2 regions of the Variovorax sp. LjRoot290 genome follow, and region 1 is predicted to be linked to the other one. Evidence: predicted binding sites of a transcription regulator. Region 1 holds the regulator's gene; the other holds the start of a gene.
The links. Region 1 encodes FNR, which switches genes on or off when oxygen is low (the NO sensors DNR and NnrR bind a similar motif). Its sites were predicted from a motif close to TTGATNNNNATCAA; they were not measured.
Positions count from the first base shown of each region.

Region 2: a site for FNR is predicted at 1,809-1,822, ahead of ACSQ9A_RS28935 (universal stress protein). Genes of this name have one in related genera too.

Region 1 is NZ_CAXURW020000002.1:1,619,539-1,629,943, reverse strand. It holds gene ACSQ9A_RS36945 (YgaP family membrane protein) at 1-104, shown strand, start outside; gene ACSQ9A_RS36940 (hypothetical protein) at 655-1,251, opposite strand; gene ACSQ9A_RS36935 (sulfite exporter TauE/SafE family protein) at 1,275-1,988, opposite strand; gene fnr (fumarate/nitrate reduction transcriptional regulator Fnr) at 2,201-2,917, shown strand; gene ACSQ9A_RS36925 (hypothetical protein) at 2,898-3,143, opposite strand; gene ACSQ9A_RS36920 (FixH family protein) at 3,149-3,424, opposite strand; gene ccoG (cytochrome c oxidase accessory protein CcoG) at 3,445-4,884, opposite strand; gene ccoP (cytochrome-c oxidase, cbb3-type subunit III) at 4,892-5,806, opposite strand; gene ACSQ9A_RS36905 (cbb3-type cytochrome oxidase subunit 3) at 5,816-5,953, opposite strand; gene ccoO (cytochrome-c oxidase, cbb3-type subunit II) at 5,964-6,590, opposite strand; gene ccoN (cytochrome-c oxidase, cbb3-type subunit I) at 6,603-8,042, opposite strand; gene ccoS (cbb3-type cytochrome oxidase assembly protein CcoS) at 8,108-8,245, opposite strand; gene ACSQ9A_RS36885 (heavy metal translocating P-type ATPase) at 8,245-10,405, opposite strand, start outside.
Region 2 is NZ_CAXURW020000002.1:15,910-26,314, forward strand. It holds gene ACSQ9A_RS28920 (flavodoxin family protein) at 1-228, opposite strand, end outside; gene ACSQ9A_RS28925 (hypothetical protein) at 342-938, opposite strand; gene ACSQ9A_RS28930 (universal stress protein) at 937-1,779, shown strand; gene ACSQ9A_RS28935 (universal stress protein) at 1,888-2,388, shown strand; gene ACSQ9A_RS28940 (hypothetical protein) at 2,875-3,282, shown strand; gene ACSQ9A_RS28945 (AAA family ATPase) at 3,339-4,898, shown strand; gene ACSQ9A_RS28950 (hypothetical protein) at 4,986-5,195, opposite strand; gene ACSQ9A_RS28955 (IS4 family transposase) at 5,674-6,846, shown strand; gene ACSQ9A_RS28960 (LysR substrate-binding domain-containing protein) at 6,883-7,776, opposite strand; gene ACSQ9A_RS28965 (amidase) at 7,920-9,371, shown strand; gene ACSQ9A_RS28970 (universal stress protein) at 9,635-10,156, opposite strand; gene ACSQ9A_RS28975 (universal stress protein) at 10,291-10,405, shown strand, end outside.

The DNA of each region.
Region 1 (10,405 bases):
TGCCCCTGCTGACAGGCCTCTTCGGCGCCTGCCCCGCCTACGCGCTGCTCGGCGTCGGCACCTGTGCCAGCGACAGCCCTCGGGGCCGGCCAGGACGACCGTGAATGTCGGCCCATCGAGGCGCCTTGGGAGATCTGCCATGTGGATGATCGTCGCGGTCTTGGTGCTGCTCGGCGCGGCGCTGCTGTGGCTCGCCCTCCAGGCGCTGATTGCCTGGATCACCCTGGATTGATGCTTCGCGATATCCCTGGCGCGCCGGCGGCTCGGCGAACGCGCAGCTTCAAGCGACACTGAAGGTATGAGCAACTCGCCCGGCCAGGCGCGGTCGTCGGCCTGGCCGTGGCGTTGGGCATCGGGCTCCTGCTCGGCTTCGAGCGCGAACGTCGCAAGGGGTCGCAAGGGCGACGGTGATCGGCGCGCCGCCGCAGGCCTGCGCACCTTCGCCGTTGCAGCATAGGCGGGCGCTTGCCGACCATCACTTCGTGCGCGGCGCCTTGGTCGCGGTCAGCGCCAACACGGTGACCCGATGTACCCTGGCCGCCATCGCGGGGGTTGCAGCTTCGCGCTGCGTATCGCCGCCGCCCTGTTTGCCAAACTCGCATGCACATGGGCCGCTGCCGTCTGGTTTGTGCTCCATTGAAGGCTAACCCGGCGCTAAGGCGCGGCCGAAGCTGTCTCTCCGCTCAGCGCCCGCCTTTTCGCCCGCCATGATTCCTCAGCGGCCTCGTGGCTCGCCTTTGCTGCCATGCGCAAGGCATCGCGCGCTGTCCGGAGATCTTCGTAGACAGCGCTCGCGGCGCTCTTGGCTTGCGCCGTGCTCGCCCCAGCGAACTGGTCGGACGCCGCCTCGATCTGCTCGAGCGCCCGATTCCAGGCGACAGAGGCTTGTTCGCTCGCCTGCGCCGCATGCTCGGCCGCTGTCTTGCTTTGGCTCGTCGCGCGATCGGCTGCAACAAGCGCCCTTTGCCAAGCGCGATGGGCGGACAGCCCGGTCTTTCGTGCCGCTTCGCCGGCCGCCTTCACGCGGCGATCAGAGGGCCGAGCTGCATACCTTCTTGCCTTGAGCAACGCCGCAGCGGCGTCCTTGGACGCGTTTCTTGTGGCCGAGGCTGCATCGAGAGCCGCCTGATATGCAACGTCATGGGCGGCCATGCCCTGCATCTGAAGGTCTGGCTGCGCGGGGCGCTGCTGGGCAGCGCAAGGGCTCATGAGCGCGGCGCAGACGGCCGAAAGTCCGATCAGCGCGATCATGTTGCGTCTCATGGTGTCTCCCTTCAGCGGCACCATATGTCGATCTGATGACTCAGGTCGATCCACAGCGCCTGAATTGCCACTGCCGCAAGCAGGCCGCCGGCAAGCCGGGTTCCCCATTCCTTGCGCGCAATGCTGGCACCTGAACGCAAGCGCTGCCACAGCCAAGGGGCCAGAACCAGCGACACGCCGCTGCCCACGGCAAAGAGGGCCATCGTCAGTGCGCCTTGCGCCGGTCCGTTGGCCAGCCCGGCAAGCATCAGCGCGGAATACAACAGACCGCAAGGCATGGAGACCCAGAGCGCACCCGTCGCGAGCACGCCGGCCATCGAACCGGTGAGCGGCCGCAGGCGCGTCGCGAGCGCGCGCCCGATACGGTGCGCCCAGAGTGGCTGTCGCCCGAGTGCGGCGAGCACCAGGCCCCAGGCGAGCACGAACACATGAAGCAGCACCCACAGAGGACGCAACGCCGCGACCTGTTCGCTTGCGAACCCGAGGCTCTGCATCGCCGCTGCGGCGGCCGCCCCGGCAGCCGTATAGCCCGCGATACGGGCCGCATGGAAGGCGACGGATGCGGAAACGGCCGGAGGGCTCGCCGAAAGCGGCGCCACACCACCATCCACCGGCACGCGCACGATGCGGATCACGCCGGCACAGGCAGCACCGCACATCGCGACGCAATGGGGCCCGCCGACCAATCCCATCAGGAGCGCAGTGCTGGCGAGCGCAGTCTGCATGATCAGACGATGCGCGAGAAGCGCGTGCGGTTGTGCTCGGCCGGGACGCGAGATGAATCGGCAGGGGCGAGGGCGAGAGATGTGTTCATTGCGGCGGTGGGTCTGGCAAGCAATGACCCACTATGCGGGCAGGTCGACCCGTCATCCTTGATGTGCATCAAGCCTGGGCGGCGCACCGCGTCACAGAATCACTGCAACCCTCGACGCCCTCCATGAAAGCCGAACACATCAAGGTCGCCTGCTCCAGTTGCACCCTGCGCGAGCTGTGCATGCCCGCGGGGCTGGAGCCGAGCGAGTTGAAACGCATCGACGAGATCGTGGCCACGCGGCGCAAGGTCCGACGACGCGAGACGCTCTTTCGCAACGGCGAGCCCTTCACCTCGCTCTATGCGATCCGCACCGGTGTCTTCAAGACCCGCGTGGCGACCGAGGATGGGCGCGACCAGGTCACCGGTTTCCAGATGGCCGGCGAAATCATCGGCCTCGACGGCATCGTCAACAACCAGCACACCTGCGACGCGGTCGCGCTCGAGGATGCCGAGGTCTGCGTGATGCCCTTTCACCGAATCGAGGAACTGTCGCGCGAGGTCGCGGCGCTGCAGCGCCACGTGCATCAGATCATGAGCCGCGAGATCGTGCGCGAGCACGGGGTGATGCTGCTGCTGGGAAGCATGCGGGCCGAGGAACGCCTCGCGGCTTTTCTGCTCAACCTCGTGCAGCGCCTGCACGCGCGCGGTTTCTCGCGCTCCGAGTTCGTGCTGCGCATGACCCGCGAGGAGATCGGCAGCTACCTCGGACTCACCCTCGAAACCGTGAGCCGAACGCTCTCCAAGTTCATGGAGGATGGGATCGTCGAGGTGGAGAAGCGCAATCTTCGCATCGTCGACGCCGAGGCGCTCCGGCGCATCGTCAATCCTCCCGGCTGTTGATCTCGGAGGCCGGCCTGGTCAAAAGCAGCGTCAGCGCGCTCGACCCTATCGCCAGCAGCCAGAAGACGAAGAAGCCGGCCGCATAGACTGTCTGGCGGGACAGGCCGACGGCCTCGCCGCGCCAGTGGAGGTCGCCGGGGTCGACCAGTGCAAACACCAGCAGTTCGGCCGCGCTCGCCAGCAGAAAGGCGGGCCAGAGAATCGACATCCAGTTGCGCGTCTTCATGACCATCAGCGCCTGGGTGCGGGCAGGTCGGCATCAGGCGTTGCCGCATGATTGCGGCCCGCCAGCGCGGGCATCAGTTTCTTTTCGATCAGATGCTTGTTGATCTCGATGCCCTGGCGGTAGTAGTCTGGCGCCACCACCGGATCGGGCGTGCGCAGGGCGAGCCAGAGCGTCACGAAGCTGGCGACGACGACCACCGCGGGCCCGGCCATCACCATCCACAGCAGCGGGAACTGCCACCAGGGTTCGCTCTTCGGGGAAGTCATCGCATGATCGTCCATCTTGTCTCCTCTTTGCCAACTCAACGAGGCACCAGGAAGGTCGCCTTCTCCGACACCTGCGCGCTGCCGTCGGCCGAGCGCACGTCGAAGTGCACGACGTGGGAACCCGCGGTGGCGCTGCCGTAGGGGAGCTGCAGGCGCACCGCGACCCAGCGCGACTGCGCAGAACCGACCTCGACCGGATCAGGCGGCGACACGCTCAAGCCTTCCAGCCCCCTGGCTTCGATGCGGTAGCGCTGTACCTGCTCGGTCGCGTTCATGATCTGCAGGCGATAGACGTTCTCGAGTTGGCCGCCCTCGACGATGCGCGCGAGCGAAGCCCGGTCGCGCACCACGTCGACCTTCAGCGGCATGCGCACGACCAGGCTCGCCAGCACCCCCATCGTCAGCGCAGCGAGCAAGCCCGTGTAGATCAGCACCCGTGGGCGCAGCACGCGGCGCAGCACCTGCCTCGGCGTCCAATGGCCGGCCATGCCGTTCTGGGTCGCGTAGCGGATCAGACCTCGCGGTGTGGCCATCTTGTCCATCACGGTGTTGCAGGCGTCCACACAGAGCCCGCAGCCGATGCACTCGTACTGCAGCCCCTTGCGGATGTCGATGCCGGTCGGGCAGACCTGCACGCACAACGAACAGTCGATGCAGTCGCCAAGTCCCTGAGCGCGGGCATTGCTGCTCTTGGAACGCACCCCGCGGGGCTCGCCACGCTCGCTGTCGTAGCTCACGATCAGCGTGTCGCGATCGAACATGGCGCTCTGGAAGCGCGCATAGGGACACATGTACATGCAGACCTGCTCGCGCATGAAACCCGCATTGCCGTAGGTCGCAAAGCCGTAGAAGAAGACCCAGAACACCTCCCACGAACCCATGCGCGTCTGCAGGAACTCCAGGCCCAACTCGCGGATCGGCGTGAAGTAGCCGACGAAGGTGAAGCCGGTCCACAGCGCGATGCCGAGCCACACGATGTGCTTGAACCACTTCTTGACCAGCTTCTCGAGCGAGAAGTCGCCTTCGTCCAGGCGCATGCGCGCGATGCGGTTGCCTTCGATCTTTTGCTCGACCCACATGAAGATCTCGGTGTAGACGGTTTGCGGACAGGCATAGCCGCACCACAACCGCCCGGCCACCGCGGTGAAGAGGAAGAGCGACAGCGCCGAGATCACCAGCAGCCCGGTCAGGTAGATCAGGTCCTGCGGATACAGCACCAGCCCGAGGATGTAGAAGCGCCGCGCGCCCAGGTCGAACAGCACCGCCTGGCGCTGCCCCCACTCGAGCCAGGGCAGGCCATAGAACACGAGCTGCGTCAGGAACACCATGGCCCAGCGCCAGCGCGCGAAGACGCCGCGCACCGTGCGGGGATAGACCTTCTGGTGCGCGGCGAACAGGCCGCCACCTTCCTTAACGGCGGCGATCGGGATCACCCGGCGCCTCACCGGGGTCGACGCGGAAGCGGCATCCTTCATGACAGCCCTAGGGCGCAGCGGCAGGCTTGTTCGACAAGCCCCAGACATAGGAGGCCAGCACATGGATCTGGGCCTCGGTCAGGCGGCCCTGCTGGGCCGGCATCTGATTGGTCCTGCCGGTGTTGATGATCGAGATGATCGCCTCCTGCCCGTAGCCGTGCAGCCAGACCTTGTCGGCCAGGTTCGGCGCGCCCATGGCGGGGTTGCCGACGCCGCCGATGCCATGGCAGGCCGCGCAGGCGCTGAACTTGCTCTTGCCCAGGCCGGCGCGGACCGAATCGTGCGGGCTGCCCGACAGGCTCAGCACATAGTTGGCGACGTTCTTGACATCCTCGGGGGTGCCGACCGCCTCGGCCATCGGCGGCATCACGCCGGTGCGCCCCCGGGTGATCGATTCCTTGATCTTCTCCGGTGCGCCGCCGTGCAACCAGTCGCGGTCGGCCAGGTTCGGAAAGCCCTTGCTGCCGCGCGCGTCCGAGCCGTGGCACTGCGCGCAGTTGTTGAGGAACAGGCGCTCGCCGATCGCCGCCGCCGCGGGTTCGCCCGCCACGCGCTCGATCGGCATGGCCGCATAGGCGGCGTAGACGGGTTCGAGGTCACGCTTGGCCTTGGCAAGGTCCTTCGCATACTCGTTCTCGGTACTCCATGCGAGCTGGCCCTGGTAGCTGCCGAGCCCCGGATACGCGACCAGGTAGGCCAGGCCGAAGATGATGGTGAGCACGAAGAGGCCGACCCACCAGCGCGGCATCGGATTGTTGGCTTCGCGCAGGTCTTCGTCCCAGACATGTCCGGTCGTTTCATCGGTCCCGCCCGGAACCTTCGCGCGGGCAACGAGCCACAGCAGCAATGCACACAGCAGGATGCTGCCCAGCGAGGCAATGGCGACATAGTTCGACCAGAAGACACTGAAGAAATCGCTCATGTTGCTCTCTCAGTCCTGTTCGAACGGCAGTTGGGCGGCGCCCTCGAACCGTTTCGCGTTGCGGCGCGAGTAAGCCCATACGAAGATGCCGATGAATGTGGCGAAGGAAGCCAGCGTGGCCACGATCCGCAAGGTGGTGATGTCCATGAGGCGCTCCTTACTTGACCGCGAGCCCGAGCGACTGGAGATAGGCCACCAGCGCATCCATCTCGGTCTTTCCCTTCACCTCGGCCGGCGCCGCGGCGAGCTGCTCATCGGTGAAAGGCACGCCCACGCGGCGCAGGGCACGCATGTGGGTCGCAGCCTCGGCTCCGTCGAGCGGCGCCTTCTCGAGCCAGGCGTAGCCCGGCATGTTCGACTCGGGCACCACATCGCGCGGGTTGATCAGGTGGATGCGATGCCACTCGTCGCTGTACTTGCCGCCGACGCGCTGCAGATCAGGGCCGGTGCGCTTGCTGCCCCACTGGAACGGGTGGTCATAGACGAACTCGCCGGCGACCGAGTAGTGGCCGTAGCGCAGCGTCTCGGCACGGAAGGGCCGGATCATCTGCGAGTGGCAGTTGTAGCAGCCCTCGCGCACGTAGACGTCGCGGCCCAGCACCTGCAGCGAACTCGGCGGCTGCATGCCCGCCACGGCCTGCGTGGTCGATTTCTGGAAGAACAGCGGCACGATCTCGACCAGGCCGCCGATGGCGACGACCAGCAGGATCAGCACGATCATCAGGAAGTTGTTGGTCTCGATCTTCTCGTGCGAGAAGCCGGACTTGGGCGTGTTCGAGCTCATGTTCTTCTTTCCTCAGGCGGCTGCGGCTGCGGGCAGCGGGATGGCTGCGCGCACCGAGCTCCCCGAAATGACGGTCATGACGACGTTCCATGCCATGACCAGCATCCCGCCCAGGTAGAGCAGACCGCCGATCAGGCGCACCACGTAGTAGGGATAGGTGGCCTTCACGCTCTCCACGAAGGTGTAGGTGAGCGTGCCGTCCGGGTTGATGGAGCGCCACATCAGGCCCTGCATGACGCCGGCGATCCACATGGCGGCGATGTAGAGCACGATGCCGATGGTGGACATCCAGAAATGCAGCTCGATCGCCTTGACGCTGTGCATCTCGCTACGGCTGTACATCCTCGGGATCAGGTAGTAAAGCGAGCCCATCGAGATCAGTCCCACCCAGCCGAGCGCGCCGGCATGCACGTGGCCGACGGTCCAGTCGGTGTAGTGGGAGAGCGCGTTCACCGTCTTGATCGACATCATCGGCCCCTCGAAGGTCGCCATGCCGTAGAACGAGAGCGCCACGATCAGGAAACGCAGGATCGGGTCGGTGCGCAGCTTGTGCCAGGCGCCCGAGAGGGTCATGACGCCGTTGATCATTCCGCCCCAACTCGGCGCCAGCAGGATCAGCGAGAACACCATGCCGATCGACTGGGTCCAGTCGGGCAGCGCCGTGTAGTGCAGGTGGTGCGGCCCCGCCCACATGTAGGTGAAGATCAGCGCCCAGAAGTGCACGATCGAGAGCCGGTACGAATACACCGGCCGGCCGGCCTGCTTGGGGATGTAGTAGTACATCATCCCGAGGAAGCCGGCCGTGAGGAAGAAGCCGACCGCATTGTGGCCGTACCACCACTGCACCATCGCGTCCTGCACGCCGGCGTAGGCCGAGTAGCTCTTCATCAAGCCGGCGGGGATCGCCACGCTGTTGACGATGTGCAGCAGGGCGACCGCGATGATGAAGGCGCCGTAGAACCAGTTGGCCACGTAGATGTGCCGGACCTTGCGCGTGCCGATGGTTCCAAAGAACACGACCGCATAGGCCACCCAGACCAGGGCGATCAGGATGTCGATCGGCCATTCGAGCTCCGCATATTCCTTGCCGCTCGTGTAGCCCATCGGCAGGCTGATGGCGGCAGCCACGATCACGGCCTGCCAGCCCCAGAAGACGAAGGACGCGAGCGCCGGCGCGAACAGGCGTACCTGGCAGGTGCGCTGCACCACGTGAAAGCTGGTGGCCATCAGCGCGCAGCCGCCGAAGGCGAAGATCACTGCGTTGGTGTGCAGCGGCCGCAGCCGGCCGTAGCTGAGCCAGGGAATGCCGAGATTGAGCTCGGGCCAGGCCAGCTGCGAGGCGATGATCACGCCGACGAGCATGCCGACCACCCCCCACACGACCGACATCAGGGCGAGTTGCCGCACGACGGTGTCGCTGTAGACCGCTGCGGGAGGATTGGATACTTGCATCTTCTGGCCTTCTCGTGGATTGCGGTCAGTGTCCCGGCGCGGCATGCGAGGCGGTTTGATGCAGATCAATCGTTGCGCAGAATGCGCTCGCCCTCGCCTTCGACGTCGTCGAATTGGCCACGCTCGACGGCCCACCAGAGCCCGCCCAGGATCACCAGCACGAGCACGACCGAGAAGGGGATCAGGAGAAACAGGATGTCCATCAGCGTCCTGCCTCAGCGGGCCTGGCCAGGCGCGCCGCGTTGAGCACCACGAGCAGCGAGCTCGCCGCCATCCCCAGCCCGGCGAGCCAGGCCGGCAGCCAGCCGGCGACGGCCAGCGGCACGCACAGCGCGTTGTAGCCGGCGGCCCACCGGAGGTTCTGCCGCACCACCCGCAGCGTGCGGCGTGCCTGCGCGACCGCTTGCGCGACGACGGCGAGCGAGCCGCCCAGCACGACGAAGTCGGCGCGCGCCTGGGCCAGCGGAACGGCGTTGCCAAAGGCGAAAGAGACATGCGCGTGCGCCAGGATGGGGCCGTCATTGAGGCCATCGCCGACCATCGCGACGCGCCGACCGCCCGCTTGAAGCGCCTGCAGGACGCGCAGCTTCTCCTCGGGCGCACAGTCGCCCCTGGCCTGCTTGATGCCGCAGCGGGCGGCGACTTGGCGCGCGGCTGCGTCGCGGTCGCCCGAGAGAAGCTGCACTGACAGGCCCTGCCCTTGCAGCGCAGCCACCGCGACGCCCGCATCGGGGCGAAGATCCTCGGCCAGTACGAAGCTCGCCAGCCAGCCCTGCGCATCGCTCAGATGCACCTGCACCGCCTCGACCTCCAGCGGGGGCACCCCGCAAAAGGCTGCCGAGCCGAGGCGCACGCAACGCGCGGTGTCGTCCATCGCCGCATTTCGGCGAACACGTGCTTCGAGTCCGAGCCCACCGTATTCCGTCAGTTGAAGGATCTCCCACGCTGGCGCGGTGCGGAACTGGGCACTCCAGGCCGCGACGAGGGCACGGCCTGCGGGATGCAGCGACTGCGCAGCGATCGCCGCGGCGAGTTCCACCGCGTCGCCAGGCCGCATGCCGTGCCGGCAGTAGACGCGGTCGAGTCGGGGCACATCGCGCGTGAGCGTGCCGGTCTTGTCGAAGACCACGGTGTCGACCGAGGCGAGCGCCTCGAGCGCCTGCAGATTGCGCACCACGACGCCGCGGCGGGCCAGGAAGCCGGCACTCGCGAGCATCGCCGCCGGCGTGGCGAGCGACAACGCGCAGGGGCAAGTGACGATCAGCACCGCCACCGCGACCATCAACGCCCTGCCCGAATCGACCGGCCACCAGAACGCCCCGGCAAGGAAGGCTGCGGCCAGAACAGCCACCAGGAAGGGCCGCGCCGCGCGATCCGCGAGCCGAGCGAGCCGCGGCTTCTGCAGCGACGCGCTCTCCATCAGCGCCATGATCTGCGCGAAGCGCGAGTTCTGGCCCAGCGATTCGACCTGGATCTGCACCGCCGACGACAGGTTGTGACTGCCGGCCAAGACGCGCGTGCCGCAGGGACGCGGCACCGGGCGCGATTCGCCAGTCAACAAGGCCTCATCCGCCGTGGTGTCGCCGGCAGTCAGGATGCCGTCTGCTGGAAAAGCCTCGCCCGGCAGCACGCGGACAATATCGCCAGGCGCGAGGCGCCTCACGGCCACGCGAGTGAACATGCCGTCGGCGCCGAGCCGCTCGACGCTGTCGGGCAGCCGGTTCATCAAAGCTTCGAGCGCGCCCGCCGTGCGGTCGCGCAAGCGCGTCTCGAGCCAGCGGCCGGTGAGCAGGAAGAACACGAACATCGTGAGCGAGTCGAAGTACACCTCGCCGCCCAGCGGGCCAGAGGCATCGAAGGTGGCCGCCGTGCTGACGACGAAGGTGATCGCAATGCCGAGTGCGACCGGCAGATCCATGCCGATGCGGCGGTGGCGTAGGTCAAGAAGCGCGCTGCGAAAGAACGGGCCGCACGAGAACAGGATCACCGGCAGGGTGAGCACCCAGGAGGCCCAGCGCAGCAGCTGCGCGGCATCGGGCGTCATGTCGCCGGGCTTGGCGATGTACGCTGGGTAGGCATACATCATCACCTGCATCATGCAGAAGCCCGCGACCAGCCAGCGCCACAGCGCGAGCCGCGCCTCACGCGCACGCCGAGCACGCACGAACATGTCGCCGGCCGGCACGAGCCGGTAGCCGGCGGCCGCGCAGGCCGCGAACCAGCGCGAGGGCGTCACGGCCGCGGCCGACCACACGATACGTGCGCGCCGGGTTGCGGCATTGACTTCGGCCTTCTCGACGCCCGGCACCTGTGCCAGCGTCGCCTCGACCGTGAAGGCGCAGGCTGCGCAATGCATGCCCTCG
Region 2 (10,405 bases), 1.6 Mb from region 1:
CACCAGCACCACCGTGTCGAAATGCCTGGGCGGCGGGCCGCCATACCGAATCTCCGGACAGCGTCGGAACAGGGAATCGAGTAGACAGCGCAAGTTCCCGAAGGCGCCGCTGCGCGGCCGGACCTCCGCGATCTCGGCCACCTCCCAGCCTTGCTGATCGCGCAGAAGTTGCGCCACCCGGCGGGAAGTGCCCGTATAGGAATAGCTGACGACGAGAACTTTGGTCATGCTGTCTCCGCTGCTTGATGCGTAGTTAGTATCGATCTCGAGTGCTGGAAGCGCTTTGCGCTCGATCAAGGGACAAGCGCGATGCAACCGCCGGCCATTGCCTCTTTCTCTGCTCAAGTGCCGGATCGAAGTCTCCTGCCGCCGTGCCACCAAGCTAGATGGGCGCCGCGCGAAGGCTCCCCCTGCGGCAGCATCTGTGCCGGCCGCTGCACCTGCGCGGCCTCTAGGCTCTGCTCGTCGCTCAACGCCTTTCGACCGCGTGGCGTCACCTCTAGGGCGATGGCGGGTTCCTGACGCGCGCAGTTGTCGCAATCGACGTGGACGGCTGGAATGAATGCCTTGACGTATCCCATGGCGTCAAGCACCCGCAACCGGTCAATGAGGGCCTTGTCGGCAATGGTGAGGGGGAGCTTCGCGTCAGCGAGCATTCCCAAGAGATTCGTGCACATCGCCGGGTCTCCTTCAGTCTTGAAGCCAAGGAGCGAACAACGGAAGTGCTCGGTTGCCATGTCGGCTGCGCGACCTGGGCGCCTTTCCTGTTTCGCCCCGAACGCTTGACATATTCCATCGTTGTGGCGTGCAGGTTGTTGCGCTGGATCAAGCTTCCAGTGTTCGAGCCGTCGACTCGGGCGTGCTGCGCTTTGATCGCCGTCAAGGTGGGTGCGCGAGAAGTGATCGAGGATGCGAACATCTTCGAAAGGATGACCCATGGACTTCAAGACCATCCTGGTTCACCTGGACCACACGGACAGGTGTTCCGCCCGCGTCGCGTTCGCGGCCGGGCTCGCCAGGGCGCACGGCAGCCACCTGATCGGCCTCGTGCCGACTGGTTTGTATGACGGCGTCATTCCCGCGGATGCGATCCCAACGGGTGTCACCGACTTCATTGCCGAATCGGCGGACCATTTGCGCCGGCGCGCGGAGGCGATCAGCGAAAGTTTCAAGGTCCGGGTGTCCGGGCCGATTCCCGTGTCGCACGAGATTCGACTGAGCGATGGGACGGCGGTCGATGCCATCGTGCAGCATGGTCGCTCGAGCGACCTGATCGTGCTAGGCCAGGAAGATCGCTCGGCGAGCTCGGACGCGCCGGCGCACGGCCTCGTGCCGCGCGTGATGCTGCAGGCCGGTCGTCCTGTGCTGGCCGTGCCCTACGCGGGAAGCGCCGAGCCGAAAGTGAAGAACGTGTTCGTCGCGTGGGATGGATCCCGCGCGTCGGCGGTGGCGATGCGCGCTGCGTTGCCGCTGCTGGCCAAGGCGCGCCAGGTGAAGCTCGTTTTCTGTCGCAGGCTCGGCGAGCCTCATGAGCCGGCGCGACTGCTTGTTGCCGAAACGCTCCAGTGGCTCCAGAGGCACGGCATCAAGGCGACGGCTGAGGAGGACGTGATCGAGATCGACATCGCCGCCGCGCTGCTTTCGCGGGCCTGCGATCTCGGCGCCGACCTGATGGTGATGGGCGGCTATGGCCACTCGCGCCTGCGCGAGATGGTGCTCGGCGGCGTCACGCAGCAGATCCTCGCGCATATGACCTTTCCGGTCTTGATGGCGCATTGAGCGGGCGCGTGCGACAGCGCGGCCGTGAGTTGACGTGCATCAAGGTCGAGGGGCCGCCTGGCGCTGAAACTGATAGCGAACTCTTACCGCCCCACTCGAGGGATAGTCATGTACCAACGCATTCTGGTTCCCATCGATGGCAGCCCGACCTCCCTGCGTGGCCTGGATGAGGCCCTTCGTCTGGCCAAGCTCACGGGCGCGACGCTGAGGCTCGTCCACGTCGTGGACGAGCTGAAGTATGTGACCGGCTTCGAGACCTTCGCCGCCTACAGTTCGGACGTGGTCCCGCTGATGGAAGCAGCGGGCGAGCAGATTCTCCGGCAGGGGAGGGAGCGTGCGCAGCGCGCCGGAATCAAGGCGGAAACAGTGCTCTTTACCTCGCTTGCGGGTCGCGTATCGGAACTCGTCGCCGAGCAGGCGAGGGCCTGGAACGCCGAACTCATCGTGATCGGCACGCACGGCCGCCACGGCGTCGGGCGTGTGCTGCTGGGCAGCGATGCGGAACAGGTACTGCGCATCTCACCGATCCCGGTGCTGCTGGTCAATGCCCACCAGGCAGACGGCGAAGCAAGCCGCGCAGCGGCGCCGCACGAAACGGCCGAGGTGTGAGACGGGATGCGCCAGCCAGTGGCATTGGGGGCGGGCCCCAGGTCTCGCGATTGTCAACGCGCGCCTGCATTCTGCGGAAACCCCGCCTTGCACCCGGAGGTGGATCCGCAGATTGGCCTGCCGGCTGGACGGGCGGCGCGGCGGCAGGGCCATTCCGGCAAGAATCGGCTGTCCGAGGTGACCCGCACAGCCCGATGCGGCGTGTCCGCGATCGGTTTCGCGATTTTGGGGTACTGGTGTTGATCTCGGCTGCGCTGGCGGCTGCGTCGGCGATCGGCACACGGTCGCGGCTTGCGGGAACGTGGCAGCCGCACCGGGACGCGGCTGCTTCGTGATCGATGTCGCCCTTGATGCGCGTCAAGGCTGCCATCCGGTCCTGCGAAGAAACTGGGCGATGAGACTTTCGCGCGTCGACGTTGAGCCAACAGCTTGCCATCGGGGCGACCGCCTCCTTCTTGTTCCTTCAAGCTGTCCAGGAGCCTGAGCATGCCCACAAAGATCGTCGATTTCTCTGCCCGGTCCAAAATCATTCGGGCTGAACCTTTCAATGCCCATTTCTGGGAGTGCACGCCCCTGGAATTCAAGGCCTATCTCGGGAAGCCGCGGGAGTTTCTCAGGAGGATGGGCATCGGGTTGCCGGCAGATTGCCGCATCGAAACCACCATAGAGAACCACGACTGGCTCGGCCAAGAGGCCCCCGATTTCGACGGCGAGAATGACACGGTCATCTGCAACGTGGGAAGCGGCAACGTCGCCCGCCATGCCTACCGTGTCATCAGCTACGCGCATGACAGGTCGGCGATCGGGGAGTTCGAGAAACAGTTGTTGCACAAGGCCGATCAGCAACAGGTCAAGGAGAAGGTCAGACGCGGCAAGAAGCGCAAGGCGAAGTAGTCTCGGCCGATCCCACGTCGGAACGAGTGGAGCCAGGCCATGGAGACACTGTTGGCATGAAGTCGCCGGATTCCCCAGCCGTCGCAGCAGACCGTACGCTGGTGACGGCGCTGCGCGAGCGCCTGCAGTCGGACACCGGCCAAGCGGTCTCGCTGGTGGAAACCCATATCTCCTGGGTGCTGCTGACCGCGCAGATGGCCTACAAGCTGAAGAAGCCCGTCTCCCTGGGTTTCGTCGACTTCAGCACGCTCGTGGCACGCAAGCACTTCTGCGAGGAGGAAGTGCGCCTCAACCGGCGGCTTGCGCCTTCGCTGTACCTCGGCGTGGTGCCGGTGACCGGCACCACGCAGGCTCCGCGCCTGGGTGCCGGCGATCCCATCGACTTCGTCGTCTGCATGCGGCGTTTTCCCGAGGATGCATTGCTGCAACGCCTGCTGCCGGCCGGACGGCTGGAGGATGGCTGTCTTGAACAGTTCGCGCAGCGGCTGGCTGCTTTCCACGCGCAGGCACAGGTTGCCGCGCCGGCGTCCGAGTTCGGTGCTCCGGCCCAGGTGGGTCGCCCGGCAGTCGATGCATTGGCACGTCTGCGCGCTGATGCTGGCGCGAAGCGCACAAGAGATCTGCAGGCTTGGGTTTTCGAGCAAAGGAGGGCACTGCGCACGGCCTGGTTTGCGCGGCAGCGCAGCGGTGCGGTGCGTGAATGCCATGGCGACCTTCATCTGGCCAACGTGGTGCTGATCGATGGCCATCTGACCGCCTTCGACTGCATCGAATTCGATCCTGCTCTGCGCTGGATCGACGTGATGAGCGACGTCGCCTTTCTCACGATGGACCTGAAGGTGCATGGTCGCAAGGATCTCGCATTCCGCTTTCTCGACGCGTACCTGCAGTACAGCGGCGACTACGCCGGCGTGCCGGTGTTGCGCTTCTACGAGATGTACCGGGCCCTGGTGCGCGCACTGGTCTGCCGACTGCGCGCGCGCGCAGGCGCTGATGTTGCGCCGCCCCCCGAGCCGGACTACCTGGCCTGTGCGGGACAGCTTGCGCAGACCCCGGGCGACGCGCCGCGCCTGATGATCACGCACGGGTTGTCCGGCTCGGGGAAGTCGACCATGGCCGCGGCGCTGCTCGCGGCTGCGGGCGCGATCCGCATCCGGTCAGACGTCGAGCGCAAACGCCTCTTCGGACTGGGGGCGCAGCAACGTTCAGCCGATCAGCATGCCGGGATATACACGCAGGACGCGACGCAGCGCACTTTGGCCCGGTTGGCCGAGTGCGCGCGCACGGCGCTGCAGGCCGGCTACCCGGTGATCGTCGACGCGGCCTTCCTGCGCCGCGACGAGCGGCTGGCATTCCGGGCCCTGGCGGCCGAGCTGCGTGTGCCGTTCTCGATTCTTCGTTGCCGCGCGGCCGAAACGCAGTTGCGTCGGCGAGTGGTGGCGCGCGACGCCGAGGGACGCGATGCGTCCGAGGCGACCTTGGCCGTGCTGGAGCGGCAGCTTGCCACCCACGAGCCCCTGGATCCGGACGAGTGCGCCCTCGCGCTTGAAGTCGTCACGGACGAGCCGGTGGATACGGCTGCGCTGAGCGCGCGTTGGCTTGCGCTGTCCCCGTGACTCGAGCTGGCGGCGCACCGGAGTCGGGCGCACCGGATCCTCATTCAACGTGGAGGATGGGTCGCCAGCGGCCGCCGGCGGCGACGCTCAATGTGGAAGGCTCGGAGTCACGTCCGGCCACGAAAGCTCGCGTCCCATCATGGCGCGCGCATAGAGATAGTTGTTGAGCGCACGTTCACCGAGCGAATCCATGTCGACATGGCCTGCCGCGTCGCACGGGAAGGCGTAGGCGCGTCGGTCGGCGAAGAGCGGGCGGAAGCGCAGTTCGTAGCCGCTGGATGCATGCGAGGCGTTCATCACAGTCTCCTTGGCGCGCCTCGCTTCTGGAAGAGGGTAGGAAAGCGGTGAGGCACGGCCTCAATCTAGATCGACCGCTTAGCCGTACCGTCAATGCGGCGCATCCGTAGGAAACATTGCGTGAACCGTCTGTCTCATCATTCGAACGCCAAGGCGGGCGCGAGGCTCGCGGATCTCCGAGACGGGACCCGCCGCGCCTCCGATTCGATCTCCTGAGCACGGACCCAGCAGTGCGGGCGCCGGCGAGTACGCAGAATGCGCTCCGCTCCTGATCCCAATAAGGTTCGTCGACAAGAATATAGACCACCGCGCGAATCAATGAAGATCGCCTCTCACTACTGTCCGGTTAAATGACCCGCGCCGAACCTGAGATCAAGCACTGGCGCGGGCCGCAGGCCGATTTTGTTTGGTGCCGACTTGAACGTCGATCGCGAGGAACCGCGTACTTTCCGGGGTCTGACAGCCCTGGGAAGCACGCGTGTACGTCGGCAAGACCTTGTTCGCTCAACTCATGGAGTTCGTTCCATGGACCAGCTTCGCCCGAATCGTGAATCGCTATGGTGGCAACTCGGGCGTTCGCACACTGACCTGTGGCGAGCAGTTCCGCGCCATGGCGTTCGCCCAGTTGACGTGGCGAGAGAGCCTGCGCGATATCGAGGTCAGCCTGTCCGCCAATGCCAGCAAGCTCTATGCGATGGGTTTTCGCGCGGCGGTCAAGCGATCGACCCTGGCCGATGCGAACGAGTCGCGCGATTGGCGCATCTGGTCCGACCTGGCGGCGGTGCTGATCCGTCGCGCGCGCAAGCTCTACGTGGGCGATGCGGTGCTCGGCGTGGAATTGGACAACACGGTCTACGCCCTGGACTCCAGCACCATCGACCTGTGCTTGAGCCTGTTCTCCTGGGCGCCGTTTCGCTCCACCAAAGCGGCGATCAAGCTGCACACCCTGCTGGACCTGCGCGGGGCCATCCCCGCGTTCATCCACATCAGCGACGGCAAGTTGCACGACGTGAACGTGCTGGACATGCTGGTCATCGAGGCCGGCGCGTTCTATGTGATGGATCGCGGCTACGTCGACTTCGCGAGGCTGCATGCACTGCAGCAGGCCGGCGCCTTCTTCGTCACGCGCGCCAAGTCGCCGATGGACGCCCGGCGCGTCTACTCGGCTGCCACCGATCGCAGCACCGGCATCATCAGCGATCAGCAAGTGATGCTCAATGGGCACTACTCGGCGAAGAAGTATCCGCAGCACCTGCGACGCATCCGGTTCAAGGACCCGGAGTCGGGCAAGACTCTCGTCTTCCTGACCAATCACATGGCTTTGCCGGCGCTGACGATCGCTGCGCTCTACAAGAGCCGCTGGCAGGTCGAGTTGTTCTTCAAGTGGATCAAGCAGCACCTGCGCATCAAACACTTCATGGGCAACAGCGAGAACGCGGTAAAGACGCAGGTCTGGTGCGCCGTCGCCACTTACGTGCTCATCGCCATTGTCAGGAAGGAGCTTCAACTCGATGCCTCTCTCTACACTTGTCTACAGATCTTGTCGGTCTCGGTATTCGAGAAAACCCAGCTTTCATGCGCCTTGCAGGCCGATCTGTCCCATTCGGAACCGCCTGACCTCGCTAACCAGTTGAATCTGTTCAACTTTTAACCGGACAGCAGTGATCGCCTCTCTGCATGCGCGCACTCAGACCCCGTCGAACCTGAGCCTTTCCTTGAGAAAGGAGATGAATGCCTGCACCTTCGGAGAGGGCATCCGCTCCCGTGAGGAAAGCGCATTGAGTTCCTGCGGCGGGCCGATCCACTGTGGCAGAACGCGCACCAAGCGGCGCGCCTTGACATCCATCGCCATGCTCTGTTCCATAGCCAGTGAGATGCCTTCCCCTTGGCACAAAGCGTCATAGAGCAGAGCCGGATCGCTCGCCACAACGACCGGGTCGATCAGGTAGCCGCGGGGTTTGCCGCTGCCCTTTCGCAGCGGCCACACATAGCCGACGTCGCGACGCGCCTGATGCAGCGCCAGTGTCGGATGATCGCGCAGGGCTTCGGGCGTCTGGGGTGCTCCCGCGCGCCGAAGGTATGCAGGGCTTGCGAAGGTGCCGGAAGGAAAGCTCGCGAGTCGCCGTGCCACGAGGCTGGAGTCCGGCAACTCGCCGAGGCGCAATGCAATGTCGATCTCATCCTCGACCAGGTCGAGTGTTGCGTGCGAGGCCAGGATCTCCAGCCTCACGTCGGGGTAGCTCGCGCGGAAACCGGGGAGCAGCGGGGCGAACCAGCTCACGCCGAACGAGTAGGGCATGGTCACGCGCAGCCACCCGCGCGGGCCGTCGCGCAGTTGGTGTACGGCACCCTCGGCGGCCTCGAGTGTGCTGGCGATGGATCGACATTGCTCGAAATAGATCGCCCCCGCTTCGGTCAGGCTCAGCTTGCGCGTTGTGCGCCGTAGCAACTGCGCGCCCATGTACTTCTCCAGTTCGTAGACGCGTCGACTGACCGTGGTCTTGGGGATCTGCAGTGCGCGCGCCGCGGCAGTGAAGCTGCCTTCCTGTACGACGCGGACGAACACGAGCGTGTCGTTCATATCTCTTGCCATGATCAACGTCCCCTCGACGGTTCGCACGTCCGGCATTGTCCCATCTATGGTCCAGCTCTTGCCGTCCGAGTGGGCTAATCAAAACGGCTCGCTTTCCCTATCTTCGGTGCTCCACCTTCTGGAGAAACACCATGAACCTGAGCGAATACACGACCTATGACGCCGTCAGCCTGGGACAGCTCGTCGCTGCCGGCGAAATCCATCCGGCAGAACTTGCTGCGCTCGCAAGGGCCGCGGCGGATGCCGTGAACCCCCGAATCAATGCCGTGGTCGAGCACTGGGCGCCTGAAGAATCGGATCTGGCTACGCCGGCGACCGGCAGCCCGCTCGCGGGCGTGCCGTTTCTGATCAAGGATCTCGCCATCCAGATGGCAGGCAGGAAGAACGAACTCGGCAGCCGGCTGGCCAAGGGTGTGGTCGCATCTGGCGACTCGAGTCTCATGCGCCATTTCAGGAAGGCCGGCTTGGTCACCATCGGCCGCACGACGACGCCCGAAATGGCCTTCAGCACGGAAACAGAGTCCGCGTTGCAAGGGGCGACCGGCAACCCTTGGGACACACGCCTCAGCGCGGGCGGCTCCAGCGGTGGCTCCGGCGCAGCCGTCGCGGCGGGCGTGGTACCGATGGCGCATGCAACGGATGCAGCAGGCTCGATCCGCGTGCCCGCTGCCTACAACGGCTTGTTCGGCCTCAAGCCCACGAGGGGCCGCACGTCCAACGGCCCGGCCCTCGATGAAGTGTTCGCGGGCCTCGGCGTGCAACTTGGCGTCAGTCGCACGGTTCGCGACAGCGCCGCCCTGATGGACGCGGTGCAGGGATACTCGGCCGGCGACCCCTACTACACCGCACCGCCCGCGGGCAGCTTCCTGTCAGAGGTGGGGCGCGACCCTGGCAGGCTGCGCATCGGGCTGATGGTCCACTCGTGGAACGGCGTGCCCACGTCGGAGCCTATTGCGCAGGCCACGCGCGACGCGGCGCGCCACCTCCAGTCGCTCGGCCATCATGTCGAAGAGGCCACGCCGGAACTTGGCGTGTCGTGGGAGGCCTTCGTCCATGCCAACGCGCAGATCTGGTGCGCCACGCTGGTGCGCTGGATCGACGGACTTGCCGCCGCAACCGGCCGCCCCATCGATGCGACGACTCTCGAGCCTTCCACGCTCGCGAACTATCGCTATGGCCGCAGCGCGAGCGCCGTCGACTTCGCCGCTGCGCTCGAAGTGCGCAATACCGTCGCGCGCGCCGTCGGTGAATGGTTCGTGAGGATGGACGTGTTGATGACGCCTACGCTCCCGCAGATGCCGGGGCTGCTTGCGACCTACAGCGAGGGCGCCGATCGCATGAGCGGCCTGGAGTGGACGGCACGCGTCTTCCGGCATGCCTCCTTCACGCCGCCGGCCAACGTGGCGGGAACACCGGCGATGTCCGTGCCGCTGGCGATCGCGCCGGGCAGCGGCTTGCCCATCGGCATCCAATTCGCCGCCGGCTTTGCGCGTGAAGACCTGCTGCTACGGCTGGCCGGACAGCTCGAGCAGTCGATGCCCTGGGCCGCCCGACGTCCGGCGGTTTGGGCAGGCCGGCCGTAGGCCGAAGGGTCTCTGGAGGTCAAGGCCAAGTCTTCGCGGAAATGAATCGAGGGGGCGCCTCAATCCGTCGTGCGGACAACGATGCCGCGGCTGCAGGAGGCCCGGCGCATCATGGTGGCCGAAGTCCGTCCACGGGTCAGCTTGGCGACGCGGTTGGCCTCTTCGAGTCCGCGATTCGATGTCGGGCTGCCATCGACGCGAACAGAATGCGCTGATACGCGACCCATCCTTCGTGTGTTGGTGAGGCGACGACGCGCAGCCAATCACTCGAAGGCCAGCGCGCCGGTCGGCAAGCTGACACTCGTCGGCGCCTGGACCGGTTCGCCCTTCGATTCGCCCTCCGGCGCACGAACCAGCAGAACCGGCACCGAGGCATAGCGCAGGATGTGCTCCGCGCTGCTGCCCATGACGACGCGGCCGACCCCGCGGCGGCCGTGGGTGCCGAGGACGATCAAGTCTGCGGGCCACTTGGCGGCTTCGGCATTGACCACCTGATGGACCGAGCCCGCAAAACTGTCGCACAACACCTTGTCGGCTTCGATGCCGGCGGCCCGGGCGGTGGCCGCGGCCTCATCGAGAAGGCGCCTGCCGTTCTCGCGCAGCACGTTCAGCCAGTCACCGGCGTATCCCGCGTAGGCGTCCATGGCGAGGGCGAAGGACAGTTCGTCGATCACATGGAGCAGCCGCAGCCTTCCTTGCGTGAGTTTGGCGACGCGGATGGCCTCGTCCAGGCCGTGCCGCGATGTCGGACTGCCGTCGATGGGAACAAGGATCTGCTGGTACATGACGCGCTCCTTCGGTGCAGGTTGAGACGGTCAGTATCGGAATGATGGCGCGCTGCATCTTGATTTGGCGCAAAGGATATCGATGAGCGCGCGACGAACATCAGGCCATCCGGGACTTCGATCGAAGGAACATCATGAAAATTCTTCTCGCAGTGGATGGCAGCGACTACACGAAGCGCATGCTCTCCTACCTGACAGCGCACAAGGACGGGCTGGGCGCGGGTCACACCTATACGGTTTTCCATGCGG